3 regions of the Mesorhizobium sp. WSM4823 genome follow, and region 2 is predicted to be linked to each of the others. Evidence: predicted binding sites of a transcription regulator. Region 2 holds the regulator's gene; each other region holds the start of a gene.
What was found. Region 2 encodes PhoB, which activates phosphate uptake and scavenging genes when phosphate is short. Its sites were predicted from a motif close to TGTCATNNANCTGTCAT; they were not measured.
Positions count from the first base shown of each region.

Region 1: a site for PhoB is predicted at 3,912-3,928, ahead of AC0L26_RS14855 (PhoX family protein). Genes of this name have one in related genera too.
Region 3: a site for PhoB is predicted at 4,070-4,086, ahead of AC0L26_RS26740 (LTA synthase family protein). Genes of this name have one in related genera too.

Region 1 covers NZ_JBVVQL010000004.1:580,314-587,574, reverse strand. Annotated here, with positions in the region: gene AC0L26_RS14865 (ABC transporter permease) at 1-416, shown strand, start outside; gene AC0L26_RS14860 (phosphatidylglycerol lysyltransferase domain-containing protein) at 517-1,554, opposite strand; gene AC0L26_RS14855 (PhoX family protein) at 1,837-3,843, opposite strand; gene AC0L26_RS14850 (hypothetical protein) at 4,048-4,386, shown strand; gene AC0L26_RS14845 (phosphatase PAP2 family protein) at 4,399-5,097, shown strand; gene AC0L26_RS14840 (helix-turn-helix domain-containing protein) at 5,277-5,546, shown strand; gene AC0L26_RS14835 (SulP family inorganic anion transporter) at 5,664-7,261, shown strand, end outside.
Region 2 covers NZ_JBVVQL010000003.1:194,548-201,808, reverse strand. Annotated here, with positions in the region: gene pstB (phosphate ABC transporter ATP-binding protein PstB) at 1-667, shown strand, start outside; gene phoU (phosphate signaling complex protein PhoU) at 705-1,409, shown strand; gene phoB (phosphate regulon transcriptional regulator PhoB) at 1,426-2,115, shown strand; gene AC0L26_RS09610 (ROK family protein) at 2,406-3,653, opposite strand; gene xylF (D-xylose ABC transporter substrate-binding protein) at 3,921-4,961, shown strand; gene AC0L26_RS09600 (sugar ABC transporter permease) at 5,123-6,454, shown strand; gene AC0L26_RS09595 (ATP-binding cassette domain-containing protein) at 6,466-7,260, shown strand.
Region 3 covers NZ_JBVVQL010000014.1:82,072-89,332, forward strand. Annotated here, with positions in the region: gene mltG (endolytic transglycosylase MltG) at 1-284, opposite strand, end outside; gene fabF (beta-ketoacyl-ACP synthase II) at 387-1,649, opposite strand; gene AC0L26_RS26725 (acyl carrier protein) at 1,684-1,920, opposite strand; gene fabG (3-oxoacyl-[acyl-carrier-protein] reductase) at 2,111-2,848, opposite strand; gene fabD (ACP S-malonyltransferase) at 2,908-3,849, opposite strand; gene AC0L26_RS26740 (LTA synthase family protein) at 4,096-6,039, shown strand; gene rpsF (30S ribosomal protein S6) at 6,342-6,836, shown strand; gene rpsR (30S ribosomal protein S18) at 6,836-7,084, shown strand.

The DNA.
Region 1 (7,261 bases), on a different contig from region 2:
TACTCGGCCTGATCATCCTGGCGACCGCGGCGCTGTTCGTGCCGCTGACCATCGAGCATCCGTTCTGGATGCTCGCTTTCCTGGTGCTGACGGCGGTGACGTTCAGCCTGTTCGGGTTCATTATCGGCATCTGGGCGAAGAGCTTCGAGCAGCTGCAGCTGGTACCGCTGCTGATCATCACGCCGCTGACCTTTCTTGGCGGCAGCTTCTATTCGATCGATATGCTGCCCGGCATCTGGCGCACGGTGACGCTGTTCAATCCTGTCCTTTATCTGGTCAGCGGCTTTCGCTGGAGTTTCTACGGCAAGTCCGACGTCTCGATCGGCATCAGTCTCGGCATGACCGTCGTTTTCCTGCTTATCTGCATAGCGGTGGTCGCGTGGATATTCAGGACCGGCTACCGGCTGCGGAACTGACGGTCCCAACTTCGTCATCCCAGGTCTCCGCGGCGTTGCTTCGCTCCGCCCCAGGATGACGAAGGGAAAAGGCTTCGGTCAAGCCCGCTGTGTCGAGGACCTAGAGTGCCTTGATCAGGCGGAGCAATCCCAGCATCTCGATGAAAGTGCCCTTGCGGAAGGCGATGTAGGTCGGCTCCTCGATGCCGTGGAAGCGGCGTTTGAAAGCTGCCTGCCCCTGCAGGTTGAACTTGCTGCGGTTGATCCATGGCGAACCATAGGCGCGCTGGAAGGTGGTGCGCCAGAAGTCGCTTTCGGCAAATCCGCTGGGTCCGATGTCGACGAGCGGCGACAGGCCGAGCGTGACGACGGAGACGCCTTGCTCACGGAAGCGGTCGACTGCGAATTTGGTCAGGCCGATCTCGGCATGCGGCGTGGCGTCGACATGCTTGCGCTTGAACGAGGTGGTGTAGCCGATCACCTTACCGCCGCTGAACAGGGGATCGAAGTCGAGCAAGGCAACGAGATCGCCATCAGGGCCATGCAGGACGAAGCGGCGCATGTCGACGCCGAGATGATCATTGAAGGGGCGGTTGAGGAAGGCCATCTCCCATCGTTTGACGATGCGGTCCGCCCGCCAGTTCTGCGATAGCCGCTGGATCTCGTCGAGAAAGATGGTCCGCTTGTCCTCGGCAAAGGAAAATCCCTTTTTCAATAGCCAACGCTCGGAATAGCGCACGGTTTCGTTGCGCTTTCCGGAAAAATCATGGGCGGGCAGGACCAGCCGCGTATCCACGCCGAGACGGTTGACCTGATATCCGAGCCCGGCCAGCACGCACGCCGTCTGTTCGCCGATCTGCACGAACCACGGGTTATCGGCGGCCTCAACGAAACGCTTGATATAGTCGGGCCGATCGGGCGGATGGACCACTGGGTCGCCGAGCGCGAAATGGTGTTTCATTTTGGTGCCGAAGGCGATGTAGCCGTCAGCGTCACCGAAATAGGAAAGGTTGCGCTGGACGGCGGTCGAATAGGCGAGCGAAAAATTGCCGTGCTGGCGGACCAGCGCCAGGCGCTGGACATGCGTCAGCTCCCGCCGCTCTACCTTCGGCGCTGCGCCCTCGAGCAGGCGGTCGAAATGAATGCGCAAGGAGGCCATTGTCGAGATTCCGCGTCCCGCGCTTCACTACTGGGAGTACCCGCCAGCTCGCGGGCTTCGAATCAATCGCATTGGGCGGTCTGATTATCGATCATATCGCGCATGTGCCCTATAGAGCGCAACTGGGGTGGTGAACACCATGAAATGGTAGCAGCGAGAATTGAACGAAAGCCCAGAAATTGGGTATAAACTGGCAATTGGTCATAAAAATGAGGGGCTTCGGCCGAACCGAAACCCCTCCTTCACGATTTATCAGCGTGGACCCTTGGAGCGAGATGATCTCTAGACCGCGATCTTGCCACCGCCCTGCTTGGTGATGGCGACGACCGACGGCCGCACCGGCATATCGGGCTTGAAGTCGGGCCAGCGGGTCGACAGGTCCTCATAGTAAGAGGGGCGGCCAAACGGCTCCCAGTCTTCGCCGCCATCGGCCGGATGCTGAACTGCAACGAAGGCGGTCTGGTCGTCGGGCGTGAATAGCGGGCCGCACATTTCGGCGCCGATCGGCACGCGGAAGAACAGCTTTGACGTCGCCCGCGCCTCGCCTTCGGTGTCGACGGCCCACAGGCCGTCGGTGCGACCGGTCGCCTTCGGGCCCTGGCCGTCGGTCGAGACCCAGAGCCGGCCGGCCGCATCGATAGCGCAATTATCTGGCATGCCGAACCAGCCATTGGCGGTCGTTGCGGTCGAGAAGGTGGCACCGACTTCGGCCACCGAGGGATCGCCGCATTTCAACAGCACTTCCCACTTGCCCTTGGCAGCAGCGAAATCGCCACCGTCCTCGACGATCTCGATGATGTGGCCGAAGGCGTTTTCGGCGCGCGGGTTGGCGGCGTCGACCTGCTCGGCCTTGCGCTTCGAATTGTTGGTCAGCATGACGTAGACCTTGCCGGTCGTCGGGTTGGGCTGGATGTCTTCAGGGCGATCCATCTTGGTGGCGCCGAGAAGATCGGCGGCAAGCCTTGTCCCGATCAGCACGTCGGCCTGGCTGGCAAAACCGTTTTCGGCGGTCAACGGGCCCTGACCGTGAACCAGCGGCAGCCACTCAAGCGTGCCGTCCTCGGCGAATTTGGCAACGTAGAGCGTGCCGTCGTCGAGAAGATCCATGTTGGCGGCACGGTCCTCGGCGTTGAACGTGCCTGTGGTGACGAATTTGTAGACATAATCGAAGCGCTCGTCGTCGCCGAGATAGAAAACGACGCGGCCGTCCTTGGCGACGATCGATTCGGCACCCTCATGCTTGAAGCGGCCCATGGCAGTGCGCTTCTTCGGCACCGAATTTGGATCGTTGACGTCGACCTCAACGATCCAGCCAAAGCGGTTCGGCTCATTCGGCTCCTTGCCAAGGTCGAAACGGTCGTAATGCGCCGCCCACTCATAGGAGCCCTCGGGAATGCCCAGGCGCTTGTAGTTGGCTGCCTCCGGATGATCGGCCGGCAGTTCGCCGGAGAAATAGCCGTGGATGTTTTCCTCGGCCATGACATAGGTGCCCCAGGGCGTGACACCGCCGGCGCAATTGTTGACGGTGCCGATGACCTTGGTGCCGGTCGGGTCGGCATTGGTCTTGACGCGGTCGTGGCCGGCGACGGGACCTGACAGTGCGATCTCGGTCTTGGAGGTGATGCGGCGGTTGAGCTTGCCGTCGCGCACCACTTGCCATTTGCCCGATACCTTGCGGATCTCGACGACGGTGCCGCCATGCGCGGCCATCTCGACATCGACCTGTTCCTTGCTCAGCGGCGCCTGCTTGGCCTCGCCCTCGACGATGGTGACGAGACCCGGAAACATCAGATGCGGGTTGGTGTATTCGTGGTTGACCACCAGCAGGCCATGCTCGGCCGAACCGTCGAGCGGGATATAGCCGACATAGTCGTTGTTGTAGCCGAACTGTCTTTCCTGGGCCTGCGCCGACTGCTTTGTCGGATCGAATTCCGGCGAATCGGCAAACAGCGGATCGCCCCAGCGCAGCAGCACGTCGGCGTCATAACCCGGCGCGACATGATGCTTGTCGTCGACGCCTGCCTCGACCTCGTCGAACGTGAAGGCCGAGCCGGCGGCGGCGCGGGCATCGTCGGCAAGCATCAGTGCCAGCGGGCTGAGGGTGACGGCAATGGCGGTCGCCGCGAGCGATCCCTGCAGGAACCCACGGCGCGAGAAACGCGCGGCGATGATTTCGCCCATCGTCCCGTTGTCGGTGGGATTGGTTCCTGGCCCATCGTTTTCCTCGAGCAGGCTGGTGCGGAACTGGGCGTCGGTGGCGCGATGTTCAGTCGAGCGATGTTCGTTCATGGGGGCTTGCCTCTGGCTTCTTTGGGATGGCTGGAGCGTCTTGCTTGACTGACCGCTATCGCCAGCAGATCACAGTTTGATGACGTTGCCGGCCAATTCCAGTCCCGATTCCGTGTCGATGATCGGCCCCGCTTGACCGCGACCGACGCTTCGGAAACAAGATCTGCCGCAGGCACGGAAGCACCGCTTCGAGAGGGACAGAAAGTGAGTTTTTGGGGACTGGGGCAGCTCGGCATTTCGACGGTGATCTTCCTGCTGGCGGCGACGGCGGCCAAACAATGGGGGCTGGCGCCGAGCCTCGGCAAGATCATTCTGACCTTGGCGCTCTATTCGCTGGGCAATCTGATCATGCTGAGGCTGATCCGTGAATTCGGCATGTCGGTGTCGTTCAGCCTGTCGGCGGTGATCCAACTGGTATCGGTGAACGTGGTGGCACTGGTCTTCTTCGGCGAGCGCGTCAATGCGTTGCAGGCGACCGGGATCGTGCTCGCCGTCGCAGCGGTGGCGCTGATCACGCTCGGACCCTATCTGCAAAAATTGTAATTGCGAGGGCCGATGAAGAACACCACAACCAAGTTGCTCGGCTGGATCGAATTCCCGGTGCTGCTGGCCGGACTGGTCATTGCCGGTGGACTATGGGGGTTCGAGGAACTGATGGAGGTGGCGCGAGACACCACGCCGCACGCCTTCGACACGGAAATCCTGCTTGCCTTCCGTGAAGCGGGCCAACCCGACGATCCGATCGGACCGCCATGGCTGGAAGGGGCGATGCGCGACATCACCAGCCTCGGCAGCGCCAGTGTGCTCGTACTGATCACGGCTGCGGTGATCGTCTATCTGCTGCTGATCCACAGGCCGGGGCCGGCATTTCTCGTTTTCGTAGCGGTGGCGGGCGGGCAGGCCTTGTCGAGCACGCTGAAGCTCGGAATCGACCGGCCTCGCCCCGAGTTGGTCTCGCATCTCGCCGACGTGGCGACGCTTTCGTTTCCGAGTGGCCATGCGATGTTGTCGGCGGTGACATATTTGACGCTGGGCAGCATGGCGTCGCGCTTCCTGCCCGGGCGAACGACGAAGATCTATGTGCTGTCGCTGGCAGTGCTGACGACGGTGCTGGTCGGCATCAGCCGCGTCTATCTCGGCGTTCATTGGCCGTCCGACGTGCTGGCCGGCTGGTGCGCCGGCTTCGCCTGGGCGATGCTGTGCTGGCTGGCCGCATGGGCGCTACAGCGATGGCGCGGGCAGACCGACGCCTGAACGACGCTGCGGCTAATACTCCTCGAAATTTGCGACAGCCGAGGGCCTGCTTTCCCAGTTAGCGCGCAGGCTCCATGACCTGGGTGCGTGCATGTCTTACATATACATTTTGATGCTTGAAACATGACAATAACGGTATTATACGTAGAAATGCAGACTCAGGCGGGGGTTGTTAGCCGATGATCACTGCCGCGCAGATGCGCGCCGCAAGGGCGCTGGCCGGCATCGATCAGAAGACGCTTGCCGAGCGCGCCGGGGTTTCGCTTCCAACCATCCAGCGCATGGAAGCGAGCGACGGCGTGGTCAGGGGCGTGGTCGACACGCTGATGAAGGTCATCCAGGCCCTCGATGAGGCCGGCGTGGAACTGATCGGCGAGAATCAGGCCAGCGAGCGCGGCGGCAGGGGCGTGCGCCTCAAGCCGGTCGTGCCGAAGGGCCCGCCGGGCTGAGTCGGTAAAAGTCGCGACGGCGACCGCCGACAGTCCTGCCGACGATCTCGCCGCCTTGGTTTTTATGCATGTCGTTGCCCAGTTTGAGCGACCTGCATCAGGAGCGAAAGGCAGTCCATGGATCGAACCCGGCGGGCAATTCATCAACCGGCCCGAGGTCCGGCAAAGCCGACTTTTTCCGAACTGTTCACGCCGAAGCTGGTGACAGTGCTGCGCGAGGGCTACACAGCAGAGCACTTCAAGGCCGATGCCATTGCCGGGCTGACCGTGGCCATCGTGGCGCTGCCGCTGTCGATGGCGATCGCGGTCGCATCCGGCGTGACGCCGGAGCGCGGGCTCTACACGTCCATCATCGGCGGCTTCCTCGTCTCGGCGCTCGGCGGCAGCCGCTTCCAGATCGGCGGGCCGGCCGGTGCCTTCATCGTGCTGGTAGCGGCAACGGTGGCGCGGGTCGGTGTCGACGGATTGCTGCTGGCGACGATGATGGCCGGCATCTTCCTGCTCGCCATCGGCTATCTCAGGCTTGGCACCTACATCAAGTTCATTCCCTATCCGGTGACCGTTGGCTTCACCGCCGGCATCGCCATCACCATCTTCTCCGGCCAGATCGTCGAGCTGTTCGGGCTGAAGCTCGCCGGCAAAGAACCCGGACCGCTGGTGCCGAAGCTGATGGCGCTCAGTGAGGCGGCCGGTACGATCAATCTCGCCGCCACCTCCGTGGCCGTACTGACCATCGTCGCTATTGTCCTGATGAAGCGATGGCGGCCGAAATGGCCCGCCATGTTGATTGCCATCGGCCTTGCGTCGCTCGTCGTGGCGCTGTTTTCCCTGCCTGCCGAAACCATCGGCACGCGCTTCGGCGGCATCCCGCGCAGCCTGCAAATGCCGGCCTTTCCGCCGATCAGCGTCGACAAGGTAATCGACGTCCTGCCGGACGCCGTAGCCTTTGCGCTGCTCGGCGCGATCGAATCGCTGCTGTCGGCGGTTGTCGCCGATGGCATGACAGGAAGGCGGCACCGCTCCAATTGCGAACTCGTGGCGCAGGGCTTTGCCAACATCGCGTCGGCCCTGTTCGGCGGCATCTGCACCACCGGCACCATCGCTCGAACGGCGACCAACGTGCGGGCCGGCGCGCATGGACCGGTTTCGGGCATGATCCACTCGGTCCTCCTGCTTGCGCTGATGCTGGTGGCAGCGCCGCTGGCCAGCTACATCCCGCTTGCAGCCCTTGCCGGCGTGCTGGCGGTGGTGTGCTGGAACATGTTCGAGAAGCAGGCCTTCGCCACGTTGCTGCGCGCTTCGCGCGGCGACGCGCTGGTGCTGATGGCGACCTTCCTGATCGTCGTCTTCCGCGACCTCACCGAAGGCATCGTCGTCGGTTTCGCCCTGGGCTCGATCCTGTTCATCGATCGCATGGCCAAGAGCATTGCGGTCGAGCCGGACCAGAGATTGGTGCAGGACGATGTCGCCGACAAAACCGGTGCCGCCAACGCATATGATTCCAGTGAAGCCAGCGATACCGACACCGTCGTCTACCGTATTTCGGGCGCCTTTTTCTTTGGCGCCGCCTCGACCGTCGCCACGGTGCTGGACCGGATCGCCGACCAGCGCAAGAACTTCATCCTCGATTGCTCGGCCGTGCCGTTCTTCGATTCGACGGCAGCCAACGTCATCGAGGGCGCGGCCCACAAGGCGAGGGGCGCCGGCGTGCGCTT
Region 2 (7,261 bases):
GGTGACGGCGTTGATCGGCCCATCGGGTTGCGGCAAGTCGACCTTTCTGCGTTGCCTGAACCGAATGAACGACACGATCGACATCGCACGGGTAAGCGGCAAGATCACGCTCGACAACGAGGATGTCTACGACCCGAAAATCGACGTCGTCGAGCTGCGGGCTCGCGTCGGCATGGTGTTCCAGAAGCCGAACCCGTTTCCGAAGTCGATCTACGAAAACGTCGCCTACGGTCCGCGCATTCACGGTCTGGCCAGGAGCAAGGCGGAGTTGGACGGCATCGTCGAATCGAGCCTGAAGAAGGCCGGCCTGTTCAACGAGGTCAAGGATCGCCTGCTCGAGTCGGGCACCGGCCTTTCCGGCGGACAGCAGCAGCGCCTGTGCATCGCGCGCGCCATCGCGGTGTCGCCGGAAGTGATCCTGATGGACGAGCCCTGCTCAGCGCTCGATCCGATCGCCACCGCCCGCGTCGAGGAGCTGATCGACGAGCTGCGTCAAAACTACACGATCGTCATCGTCACCCATTCGATGCAGCAGGCAGCGCGCGTGTCGCAGCGAACGGCGATGTTCCATCTCGGCTATCTGGTCGAGGAAGGCGCGACCGACAAGATGTTCACCAACCCCGACGACAAGCGCACCCAGGACTACATCACCGGCCGGTTCGGCTGAGCGGTCCGGCGGCGAATTCGAACACGAGGACAGCATCATGGGTGAACATACCGTCGCCTCCTTCGACGAGGAATTGGAACACATCGACAGGCTGATCCGTGACATGGACGAGCTTGCCGCCGCGATGGTAGCTGCGTCGATCCGCGCATTGCTCGCGTCAGACAATGCGATGGCGCAGCGCGTCGTCTCGGACGATGCCATCATGGATGCCCGGCAGCGCGAGCTCGACGACAGCGCGATCACACTGATCGCCAAGCGGCAGCCGATGGCGCAAGACCTGCGCGCCGTGGTTGGCGCAATCCGGATGGCCGGCGATCTGGAGCGCATCGGCGACCTGGCCAAGAACATAGCCAAGCGGGTCAGCGCAGTCGGACAGAGCGCCACGCCGCGTAATCTCTCGCATGGTATCGACGCAATGGCGGATCTCGTTCTCGAACAGCTCCGTGGCGTGGTCGAGCACTACGTGTCGCGAGACGCCAACGCGTTGAAGGAACTACGCGCCGCCGACGAGAAGGTCGATGTCAAATACACGGCGGTTTTTCGGGAGCTCCTGACCTACATGATGGAGGACCCTCGTAACATCACCGCCTGCACGCATCTTCTGTTCTGCGCCAAGAATCTCGAGCGTATTGGCGATCATGTAACCAACATCGCCGAAAACGCCTACTATGTCGTGACCGGACAGCAATTGCCGGCGGATCGCCCGAAGCTCGACGAAACGACGACGGCGCCGGCGACATGACGGGGGTGACCGATCGATGATCGCGCCGCGCATCATGGTGGTGGAGGATGAAGAGCCGCTGGGCGTCCTCCTCCGCTACAATCTGGAATCCGAAGGCTATCAGGTCGAGGTGGTGACACGCGGCGACGAGGCCGAAATCCGGCTGCAGGAAAACGTGCCCGATCTTCTGGTGCTCGACTGGATGGTGCCGGCAGTTTCCGGCATCGAGCTTTGCCGGCGTCTTCGGGTGCGTCCCGAAACCGAGCGGTTGCCGATCATCATGCTGACCGCGCGCGGCGAGGAGAGCGACCGGGTGCGCGGCCTCTCGACCGGGGCCGACGACTATCTGGTCAAGCCGTTCTCGACACCGGAATTCATGGCCCGGGTCAAGGCGCTGCTGCGCCGCGCCAAGCCGGAAGTGCTGTCCAGCGTGCTGAAGGTCGGCGACATCATGCTCGATCGCGAATCGCACAGGGTCTACCGCAAGAAGAGCGAGATCCGGCTCGGGCCGACCGAATTCCGGCTGCTCGAATTCATGATGCGGCACCCCGGTCGCGTCTTCTCGCGCAGCCAGTTGCTCGACAATGTCTGGGGCGAGACGATTTACATCGATGAACGCACGGTGGACGTCCATGTCGGGCGGTTGCGCAAGGCGGTCAACAATGGTCGCATGCCCGATGTCATCCGCACCATCCGCGGCGCGGGCTATGCGATCAGGGAAGATTAGTTCCTCGGCGCGTAAGTTCTGACAGGTCGGGCGTGCGGATCGCATGCTCTGCGATTAGCCGAAACGCTCCTCACTCGTCATCCTGGGGCGGAGCAAGGAGCGAAGCGACGCGGCGCAGACCCCAGGATCCATGCGGCGACTTAAGTGCGCTGCTGCGATCCAGAATTCTGCTCCGCTGCACTCCTCGGCTAAGGTTACGGCATGGATCCCAGGGTCTCCGCGACGGAGCTTCGCTCCTGCTTCGCCCAGGGATGACGAAGTTAGGAATTCGCGCGCTCTTTCGGGTCAACTCAGGCCACGTCCTTCCTGCTCGTGCCGGACTTTCCTTGCGCGCCCGGCGCGAAAATCTCCTGGTCGACGAAATTCAGCGCCTGCATGGCGCAGCCTTCGCGGATCAGCGGCAATTCGTTCGGCTCGGTGTCGAAGGAAATGGAACCCGAATGCTGGCCGCCGGCGGTCTGGGCGATGGCTTCGCGCAGGGCCGGCTCGATCAGGTCGAAGGCGGCAGCGCTGGCGCCGACCATGGCGACCGGCGCTGGATCTATCAACGCGAACAGGCTGCCTAGCCCGAAGCCGAGCGCTTCGCCGGCCTTGCGGTAGGCTTCGCGCTCCGGTCCGTCCGCCTCGCGCGCCCGTGCCGCCAATGCCCGCATGTCGGCATCGCTGACATCGGCGACCGGTTCGGCATTCTCGCTCAATTGCCTTGCATTGCGCCAGATGGCGTAGTTCCCGGCATAGGCTTCGACGCAGCCGCGCCGTCCGCAGCGGCAAAGCGCGCCGCCCGGCCGATGGATCATGTGGCCGAATTCGCCGCCTGAGGAATGGGTGCCGGTGAACAATTCGCCTTTCAACACCAACCCCATACCGATGCCGTGTGAGAGCAGGATGGCGATGAAATCGTTGCGGTAGCGATCCGGGTCGCGCCAGCGCAGCGCCACGGCCATCATGTTGCAGTCGTTTTCCATGATGGCCGGGATGCCGAATTCGCGTTCAAGAATGTCGGCGAAAGCGATGTTCGTTTGCGGCGTGATCGGCGACCACAACATGGCGCGCGCATGGGAATCGGTAATACCCTGGATCGCCAGTGCGATGCGGGCGACGCTTTGGACGTCGAGGCCGGGATCTTCGAGCCGTCGCCGGACGATGGCGACACATTCGCCGATCAGCTCGTCGCGCGACATGGTCAGCGTGTCCAGCCGGCGCTGTTCCTCGGCGACGACTTGTCCGGCATAATCGATGACGGCGACCGACAGGAAATTCAGCGACAACACGACGGCCAACACCGCTGCCGCTTCCGGATTGAGGCCGAGGCCGACCTGCGGCCGGCCGCGTTTCAGCGAAACGGCCTCGCTCGCCCTGCTCTCGGTCAGGATGCTTTCCTGGATCAGGTCTGAACAGATCGCCGATATCGTCGAATGGCTGAGGCCGGTGGTTGCCGCGATCTCGGTTCGCGATGGTTGGCCGGCCCGGCGTACGGCCGAAATCACCATCGCCCGGTTGCGCCGGCGCAAATCGTCATGACGGATTCCAACCGACATCCTGTTGCTTCCTCCCTGTCACCGCGGCGACTCATAAATCGGAAGCCGTCGATAATGTCGGACAAATAGTGGCAGAAGCAGAAGCCGCTGTCACGGTTTATTCCGAGGCTCGAAAAAAAGCCGGAAAGCCATCAAAATCCATCAGAATTGATGTTGACAGCGCTTCGGCGTTGGATCAGTGTTTTTTCGAGGCTCGAAAAAATAGAGCCTTTGTGCCGACCCTCGGGTCAGTCTGGTCGCGCCGCACGCGGTGCAGGGAGGAATATCATGAAAAGATTCACAGCCGCCATTCTGGCGGGGGTCGCCATGTCGCTGACGCTCGCATCGGTCGCACAGGCCAAGGACAAGGTCATTGGCGTTTCGTGGTCGAATTTCCAGGAAGAGCGTTGGAAGACCGACGAAGCCGCCATGAAGGCGGCGATCGAGGCCGCCGGCGACAAGTATATTTCAGCCGATGCGCAGTCCAATCCCGGTAAGCAGCTGACCGATGTCGAAAGCCTGATCTCGCAGGGCGCCAATGCACTGATCATCCTGGCGCAGGATGCCTCGGCCATCGGGCCGGCGGTGCAGAAGGCCCTGGACGAAGGCATTCCGGTCGTCGGCTATGACCGGCTGATCGAGAACAAGGACGTGTTCTATCTGACTTTCGACAACCAGGAAGTCGGCCGCATGCAGGCCCGCGAAGTGTTCAAGGTAAAGCCGGAGGGCAACTACGTCTTCATCAAGGGTTCCGGCGCCGATCCGAATGCCGATTTCCTGTTCGCCGGCTCCATGGAAGTGCTCAAGGATGCCATCGACAGCGGCAAGATCAAGAATGTCGGCGAGGCCTATACGGACGGCTGGCTTCCCGCCAATGCCCAGAAGAACATGGAACAGTTCCTGACCGCCAACGACAACAAGGTCGACGCGGTGGTTGCCGCCAATGACGGCACCGCCGGCGGCGTCGTCGCGGCACTAACGGCGCAAGGCCTGGCCGGATCCGTCCCGGTATCGGGTCAGGACGGCGATCATGCGGCGCTGAACCGTATCGCGCTCGGCACACAGACCGTATCGGTCTGGAAGGACGCGCGCGAGCTCGGCAAGAACGCTGCCGAGATCGCTTCGCAGCTGGCCGATGGCAAGCAGATGACCGACATTGCGGGCGTCAAGGACTTCACCACGCCGGGCGGCAATGCCGTCAAGTCGCTGTTCCTGACACCGATTGCCATCACCAAAGACAATCTCAACGTTGTCATCGACGCCGGCTGGATCAAGAAGGACGAAGTCTGTGCAGGCGTCGCCGCAGGCAGCGTTGCGGCCTGCAATTGATCTGGACAACTTCGCAGGGAAACGAACGCCGCGGCTGTCAGGCCGCGGCGTTTTTCGAGAGGCTTTCCACTTCAAATGACTTCCGCTTTAAATGACTGGGGAAAGCAAATAGCATCCTGTTCCGGCATCCGCGCCAGACGGCAACCCGGTCGGAGGACATCATGACCGACACGGCATCCAACTCACCGGTGGCCAACACGGCCGAAGACCGGGCGCGCGAATCCGAGCTCAGCGCAGTCGGGCGGTTCCTCAAGGCAACCGAGCTCGATATACGCATGCTCGGTATGGTCGGCGCGCTGCTGGTCATCTGGGTTGGAATTCACATCCTGTCGGGCGGGCTTTTCCTCACGCCGCGCAATCTCTGGAACTTGTCGGTGCAGACCTCCTCGGTCGCGATCATGGCGACCGGCATGGTTCTTGTCATCGTAATGCGCAACATCGATCTTTCGGTCGGCTCCGTCGAAGGCGTGATCGGCATGGTGATGGGCGTGGCCCAGGCCGAATTCCTCATCCGCGTCTTGGGATTTCAGGTTGGAAATCCCTGGATATGGATCATCGCACTTGCTGCCGGCGTGGTGCTCGGCCTCATGATCGGCGCGCTCCAGGGCTTCATCATCGCCTATCTCGAGGTTCCGGCTTTCATTGTGACGCTGGGCGGCTTGCTGATCTGGCGCGGCATGGCGTGGCTGATGACCAGCGGGCGCACCGTCGCGCCGCTCGACGCCACCTTCCAGCTCATGGGGGGCGGGCCGCGTGGCTCGATCGGCGCAACCGCAAGCTGGATCGTCGGCATTCTGGCCTGTATGGCCGTCGCCTTCATGCTGCTCAACGGCCGGTCGCAGCGCAAGCGGTTCAAATTTCCACTGCGCCCCGTCTGGGCGGAGAGCTTGCTTGGTGTTGTTGCCTGCGCCGCCATCCTCGGCGCCGTCTGGATCGCCAATTCCTATCCCTGGCCGGTCGGCATCGTTCGCCAATACGCCCAACGGAACGGCATCACCGTCCCCGAAGGCGGGCTGTTCATCGCCCATGGCATCGCCATACCGGTGCTGATCGCGGTCGCAGTCGGCATCGTCATGACATTCATTACCAAGCGTACGCGTTTCGGCCGCTATGTCTTTGCCATCGGCGGCAATCCGGAAGCGGCGGAGCTCGCCGGCATCAACACGCGCTGGGTGACGATGAAGGTGTTCATGATCATGGGCGTGCTGGCCGCAATCAGCGCGGCGATTGCATCGGCTCGCCTCAATGCGTCGACCAATGCGCTGGGTACGCTGGACGAGTTGCTGGTCATCGCCGCCGCCGTCATCGGCGGTACATCGCTGGCCGGCGGCTCCGGCACAGTGCTCGGCGCCATGCTGGGCGCGCTTCTGATGCAGTCGCTGCAGTCCGGCATGGTGCTGCTCGGCATCGATTCACCGCTTCAGAGCGTCGTCGTCGGTGCCGTCCTGGTGATCGCGGTCTGGCTCGACACCGTCTACCGCAAGCGCGTTTAAGGAAGGCGATTATGGCTGACACGACTGCTCCCACGCCACTGATCGATATGCGCAACATTTCGATTGCCTTCGGCGGCATTCGCGCCGTCGACGATGCGTCGATCGATCTCTTCCCGGGCGAGGTGGTGGCGTTGCTCGGTCACAACGGCGCCGGCAAGTCGACGCTGATCAAGATCCTGTCCGGCGCCTATAAGCGCGATTCGGGCCAGATCTTCGTCAATGGCGAGGAGGCTTCGATCTCCAATCCGCGCGACGCCAAGAAATATGGCATCGAGACGATCTACCAGACGCTGGCGCTCGCCGACAATGTCGACGCCGCCGCCAACCTCTTCCTCGGCCGCGAACTGATGACCGGCTGGGGCACGCTCGACGATGGCGCCATGGAGGCCGAGGCGCGCAAGGTGATGGGCAGGCTCAATCCCCGCTTTCAGCGCTTCAAGGAGCCGGTGGTCAAGCTTTCCGGGGGGCAGCGGCAGTCGGTGGCGATCGCACGCGCCATCCTGTTCAACGCCCGCATCCTGATCATGGATGAGCCGACGGCCGCACTGGGGCCGCAGGAAACCGCGCAGGTCGGCGAACTGGTGATGCAGCTCAAGGCCGACGGCATCGGCATCTTCCTGATCAGCCACGACATCCACGATGTTTTCGAGCTTGCCGACCGCGTCTGCGTGATGAAGAACGGTCAGGTGGTTGGCACGGCGCGGACGAGCGATGTGACCCAGGACGAGGTGCTCGGCATGATCATCCTGGGCAAGTGCCCGCCCGGTGCCATTCCGGGGCCTGGGGCGCTCAAGATCGCCGCCTAAA
Region 3 (7,261 bases), on a different contig from region 2:
TTCGGCTTGACCAGGAAGGTGTCGGCATTGGCCGACGGGCCGGGCTCGTTGAATTCCTGCTTGCCGAAATACAATGCAAAGCCGGCCGCCAGAACCATCAACATCACCAGGGAGATGACGAAGTTCATGAACACGACGAACTGGCTGCGCGAGGCGCGCGAGCGCTTGGGCGGCGGCGTGCCGGCTTCAGGCCGCAACGCCTCGCTGGCCGTTTTCGGCACGATCGGACCCGACGGTACGGGCCGCTGCCCTAATTCCCCGTTGTCCGCCGAATTTGTGCTCATGGCGCCCTACCGTTTGATCTTGCAGCGAATCCCCTTGGGCAGAGTAGGGGCGAATATGGCAAAATTGACGACGTGCGCGTGCCGTGCCGGTCGGCGCACAAGTCAGCCATTGTAGCGCTGGAAGACCAGCGAGGCGTTGGTGCCGCCGAAGCCAAAGGAGTTGGACAGCGCCACGTCAACCTGGCGGGCACGCGGTTTATGCGGCACCAGGTCGATCGCCGTTTCACGCTCCGGGTTGTCGAGGTTGATGGTGGCCGGCGCGATGTTGTCGCGGATGGCGAGGATCGAAAAGATCGCCTCGGCGGCGCCCGCCGCACCCAGAAGATGGCCTATCGACGACTTGGTCGACGACATCGATATTTTCGACGCGGCGTTGCCGACCAGCCGCTCGACGGCGCCGAGCTCGATCGTGTCGGCCATGGTCGAAGTGCCGTGCGCATTGATGTAGTCGACGTCTGCGGGCGTCAGCTTGGCCCGGTTCAGCGCCGCGACCATGCAGCGAAAAGCGCCGTCGCCATCTTCGGCCGGCGCAGTGATGTGATAGGCATCGCCGGTCAGACCGTAACCGGTTACCTCGGCATAGATCTTGGCGCCGCGCGCCTTGGCGTGCTCCAGCTCTTCCAGAATGACGACGCCGGCGCCTTCGCCCATGACGAAGCCGTCACGGTCGCGATCATAGGGACGCGAGGCCGTCTCCGGAGCGTCGTTGCGGTCGGTGGACAGTGCACGGCAAGCAGCGAAACCGGCGATCGACAGCCGCGTCACCGGCGCTTCGGCGCCGCCTGCGACCATTACGTCGGCATCGCCCCACATGATCAGCCGGGCGGCATCGCCGATGGCGTGCGCGCCGGTGGAGCAAGCGGTGACGACGGCGTGGTTGGGGCCTTTCAGCCCATGCCGGATCGAAACCTGGCCGGAGACGAGATTGATGATCTGGCCGGGGATGAAGAACGGACTGATGCGGCGCGGTCCGCGCTCCTTGAGGATCATCGCGTTTTCGGCGATGCCTTCGATGCCACCGATGCCGGAGCCGATCAGCACGCCAGTGGCGCACTGCTCCTCGTGCGTTTTCGGCGTCCACCCCGAATCCTTCAGCGCCTCGTCGGCGGCTGCGATCCCGTAAAGGATGAAGTCGCCGATCTTGCGCAATTCCTTCGGCTCGAGAACGGCCTCGGGATTGAAGGTGGCGTTCTCGCCATTGCCGCGCGGAATGACGTGGGCAACCTTGCAGGCAAGATCCTCCACCTCGAACTCGGTGATACGCTTGGCTGCGCTGCGGCCGGTCAGAAGCTCCTTCCAGCTATGCTCGAAGCCCATGCCGAACGGCGAAAGCAACCCAAGGCCCGTGACGACGACACGCCTCATCGCAGGTCCTCCTCGGTGATGACTGCAAATAGCGTCAGGCCGAAGCCTTGTCGATGTACTTCACTGCATCGCCAACAGTCAGGATGGTTTCGGCCGCATCGTCCGGAATCTCGACGCCGAACTCTTCTTCGAACGCCATGACGAGCTCGACCGTGTCGAGGCTATCCGCGCCCAGATCATCGATGAAGCTCGCCTGCTCCGTCACCTTGTCGGCATCGACGCCAAGGTGCTCGATAACGATCTTCTTGACGCGCTCTGCGGTGTCACTCATTTGGGCATCCTCGTCTTTTGTTTGTCTGTCTTCGTTAGCGGGCAGAATGCCGCTAATCAAGCTGAAAGATGGTCCTGCCGGAAACGCAATGGCACCGGACCGGTTTTTGCCCGAACCGCCGGGTTGCGGGCCGCATTACACGAAAATCGGCCTGGGTCCAAGGCGAAAAGGGGGTGTTTTCCCGCAACCGTCAAATCATCGCCATGCCGCCATTCACGTGAATGGTCTGGCCGGTGACATAGGCAGCTTCGTTGGATGCGAGGTAGGCGACGGCGGAAGCGACCTCGGCGCTGGTGCCCATGCGCCGTGTCGGGATCGCCGCCATGATCGCCTCTTTCTGCTTATCGTTGAGCTTGTCGGTCATCGCCGATTCGATGAAGCCAGGGGCGACGCAGTTGACGGTGATGTTGCGGGTGGCGATCTCCTGCGCCAGCGACTTGGAAAAGCCGATCATGCCGGCCTTGGAAGCGCAATAATTGGTCTGGCCGGGATTGCCGGTGACGCCGACGACCGAAGTGATGTTGATGATGCGGCCGTGCCGGCGCCGCATCATCGGATGGGTGAGTTCGCGGGTCAGCCGGAACACGGCGGTCAAGTTGACTTCAAGCACGCTATCCCAGTCGGCGTCCGCCATGCGCACGAACAGCCCGTCCTTGGTAATGCCGGCGTTGTTGACGAGAATGTCGACGCCTTCGAGATCGGCCTCGGCCTTCTGGCCGAGCGCCTTGACCTCGTCGCGGTTGGAAAGGTTCGCCGGGAACAGCTTGACCCGGTCGCCGAGCTCGGCGGCCAGCATCTCCAGCTTTTCGACGCGGGTGCCATGCAGCCCGACGATGGCACCCTGCGCATGCAACACCCGGGCGATCGCCTCACCGATGCCTCCCGACGCGCCTGTGACGAGCGCCTTGCGGCCAGTCAATTCGAACATGTCTTGTCTCCTGAGCTAAGAGAACACCCTTCACATGGGTGGGGTCAAATCGTGGTCGGTTATACGAGCGCCGCCAGTGCCGCCTCGACTTCCGCCGGCGTGCCGACGGCGCCAGTGGCGATATCGCGGTTGATGCGCCTCGCCAGTCCCGACAGCACCTTGCCGGCGCCCACCTCGTAGAGTGTCGCAACGCCATTCGCGCCGAACCACTCCACCGTTTCACGCCAGCGCACGCGGCCGGTCACCTGTTCGACAAGGCGGCGGGCGATTGCGTCCGGATCGCTGGACGGGGTGACCGACACGTTGGAGACCACGGGCGCCAACGGCGCGTTCTTCGTCACCCCGGCCAGCGCCTCGCGCATGATCTCGGCCGCCGGTGCCATCAGCGCCGAATGGAAGGGCGCCGAGACCTGCAGCATCAGCGCCCGCTTGGCGCCCTTTTCCATGCACAGTCTCGCCGCCAGTTCGACCGCCGCCCTGGCGCCGGAGATCACCAGTTGGCCACCGCCATTGTCGTTGGCGATCTGGCAAACTGAATCTTTGGCCGCTTCACCGCAGGCGTCTTCGACATCGGCGTGTTCCAGCCCGATGATCGCCGCCATGGCGCCTTCACCGGCCGGCACAGCCGCCTGCATGGCGTTGCCGCGGATACGCAAGAGCCGGGCTGCATCGGCGACCGAAACGAAACCGGCGGCGGCAAGTGCCGAATATTCGCCGAGCGAGTGGCCGGCGACATAGTCGACCTTGTCCCTCAGCGAGAAGCCGCGCGATTCCAGCGCCCGGATCGCGGCGAGCGACACAGCCATCAGCGCCGGTTGGGCATTGGCGGTCAGCGTCAGCCTCTCTTCCGGCCCTTCCCAGATCAGTTTCGACAGGTTTTCGCCAAGCGCGTCGTCAACCTCTTCGAAGATCTTCCGCGATTCCGGAAAGGCGTCGGCGAGATCCTTGCCCATGCCGACCGCCTGGCTGCCCTGTCCCGGAAAGGTGAATGCGATGGCCATCTGTGGCTCCCAAGCGCTGATTTTTCCTGCCTGTGACGCAAGGCGGGCGGGCAAGTCAAGTCCGTCAGCGACCCAACCCGGCCGGCTCCGGCTCGGCATCGCTGGCCGAGTGACTGTTCCAAAAGGCTTTTTGTCGATCACTCATGATGAAAATCGCTCACGATTCGTTTGCTGGCTCTTCTTATTTTAGCCACAGGCGCTAGCTTTTCGTGACATATCGATGACAGCTCAGTGACGCTTTTGTGTATGGTCGGGGGAAATTGTAGGTTGGCAAGGACTAGGAAACGCGCCGGCAGAGCCGCGCCACAGTTTCTGGAAGGCGATCCGGCCACCGGCTATCTGCCAGGCCGGAAATGGCCTGTTATCCGCTACGGGCTCGTCAGCCTGCTTGCGGCCGCTGTCCTGGTGTTTGCGATCGAGCTGATCGTGCGCGGCGACTTTGCCGGCACCGTCGCCTTCTTCCTGCAGCCTTTCAAACCGGGCTGGACCACCATCATCATTTTCGCGTTGATCCTGATCGGTCTCGACGCCGTGCTCGGCCGCAGTCACCAGAGTCTGATGATCGTCGCGCCGCTGACGCTGGCGCTGGCCTTTGTCGGCCATCAGAAATCGCTCTATCTCGGCGATCCGCTCTATCCGACCGATTTCTTGTATTCACGCCAGATCGTGGCGCTGATGCCGCTTCTGGTGCGCGAACGCCCGGGAACCGCCCTCGCCTTGGCGGTTGGTATCATTGGCGGCCTGTCGCTGCTCGTCTATGGCTGGCGGCTATGGCGGCGCCGGGTGCCGGCGCTCAGCCGCAAGGGGCGCCTGGCCCGGCTGACGCTGACCGTGCCGCTGCTCGCCTTCTTCGTCTCGATCATGGATTACGCCACCTTCTCGTGGACGCGTGACCGGTTGCAGATCATCCCGATCATGTGGGATCAGAAGGAAAACTACGCCTCCAACGGCTTCGCGCTGGCCTTCGCGCTCAACGTGCCGATGGCCCATGTCTCGGCGCCTGCGGGCTATTCCGACAAGTCGATCGCAGCGATCGACAGGCCCGACGTGACGGCATCGGTACCGGCCGAGAAGCCCGACATTATCATCGTCATGAGCGAATCCTTCTGGGATCCGACCGAGTTGCCCGGCGTCGCCATTACGCCCGATCCGATTCCCAATGTGCGGGCGCTGCGCTCGGGTTCGATGTTCTCGCCTGAATTCGGCGGCATGACCGCCAATGTCGAGTTCGAGGCACTGACCGGCTTTTCCAACGCCTTCCTGCCGGCCGGAAGCATCCCCTACCAGCAATATGTCCGCGCGCCCGTGCCGTCGATGGCGACGTTCCTGAAGAGCCAGGGCTATGAGACGCGCGCCATCCATCCGGGCACGAGCTGGTTCTGGAACCGCACACCCGTCTATGCGGATTTCGGCTTCGACGACTTCAAGTCGGAAGAAAACCTGCCGTACCTCGAAAAGCGCGGGCCGCTGGCCTCGGACGCAGCGATGACCGACGAGATCATCCGCGAGGCCGACGCCACCGACGATCCGTTCTTCCTCTTTGCCGTCAGCCTGCAGAACCACGGCCCCTACGAGCCGAATCGCTACTACAATCCGACCCACAAGGTGCAGGCGCCGACCAGCCAGTGGGCGAAGGATTCGCTGCTGAGCTTTACGGAGGGCGCAGCCGACGCCGACAAGGGCCTCGGGCGCCTTGTCGAATGGGCGAAGAACCGCCGGCGCCCGACGGTCATCGCCTTCTTCGGCGACCATCTGCCGCCGCTCGGTCCAGTCTATGTCGAGACCGGCTTCCTCAAGGATAATGTCGCGCCGCGCAAAGAACCACCTGACCAAATGCTGCTGCACCACCAGACGCCGCTGGTCGTATGGTCGAACCGCACCGGGCCAGCCGAGGAGATGGGCGCAGTAAGCCCTGCCTTCCTGCCCTACCATATCCTGACCGCGGCTGGGATCAGCCATCCCTATTACACCGGCTTTCTCGGCCAGATGCGCGAGCATTACCGTGTCGTCGACCGCAATCTGCTATTGACGCCGGCCGGCGAGGCCACGCCGGATTGGGCGCGCAAGAAGGAAATCGACCCTGCCATTCGCGATTTCCGTCTGCTGCAATATGATATGATGTTCGGCAAGCGCCGAGCGGCGCCCGACTTCTTCCCGGAAACAGTGAATAAGCTCCCGCATACAAGCTGAAGCTGTCGCGACATGTCGTCCTGCGGCGGTGGGTCTTCGGACTCGCCCTTGCCATCCAGCCGGATTCCTGTATAGACGCCCGCAATCTGCCGGTCCTTGCTGGGGGCTGAACGGAGGGCCGGAGGTTTTTCGAAACCTTCGTGTGGGGCCAGAAGCGCTTCCGCCTCCCGTGTCTCCGCTCTCGACCGTCTCGTCATGCTCCTTTCTTCCCCGCCTCCTCTAGGGATCGGCGGGTCAGAGAAGTTGCAGAGGCTTTTGCCGCCGGGAACCGGGAGAGAAACGAAGAAAGGCTTGAGAACAATATGGCTCTTTACGAACATGTGTTTCTTGCCCGGCAGGACCTCTCGCAGCAGCAGGTCGATGCGCTTGTCGAACAGTACAAGGGCGTCATCTCAGCGAATGGCGGGTCCGTCGGCCGGGTCGAGAACTGGGGACTGAAGTCCCTCACCTACCGGGTCAACAAGAACCGGAAGGCGTACTACACGCTGATGGACATCACCTGCCCGCCGGCTGCGCTCAACGAGATGGAGCGCCAGATGGGCCTGTCCGAGGATGTGCTGCGTTTCCTCACCATCAAGGTCGATGCGCATGAGGAAGGCCCGTCGGCGATGATGCAGAAGCGCGAAGAGCGCTCTGAACGCGGCGGCTTCGGCGATCGTGACCGTGGCCCGCGCTCGTTCGGTGACCGCGATCGCGGCGACCGTGGCGATCGTCCGCCGCGCAGCTTCGGTGGCGACGCTGGTGCAGACCGTGGTCCGCGCCGTCCGCGCGAAGGCGTTGAAGGGAGTGCAGAATAATGGTCGACATCAATCAAATCCCGACCCGGCGCCCGTTCCACCGCCGCCGCAAGACCTGCCCGTTCTCCGGTGCAAACGCGCCCAAGATCGACTACAAGGACGTACGTCTTCTGCAGCGCTACATTTCCGAGCGCGGCAAGATCGTGCCGTCGCGCATCACCGCCGTCAGCCAGAAGAAGCAGCGCGAACTCGCCAAGGCGATCAAGCGCGCCCGCTTCCTCGGCCTGCTGCCCTACGTGGTTCGCTAACACTCTTCAGCGGGCGGTTCGCCGCCCGCTTCCCACGGCGACGGGCGCCGCAGGGTTGCCATCAAATCCCGGGTTGAGGTGATACCTCTAACTGCCGCGACAGGCAGGACAGCGACATTGGCGGCGACGCCCTCTGCTTCCTGACCTGTTCCAGACAATTCGGCGTCGATGCCAGTG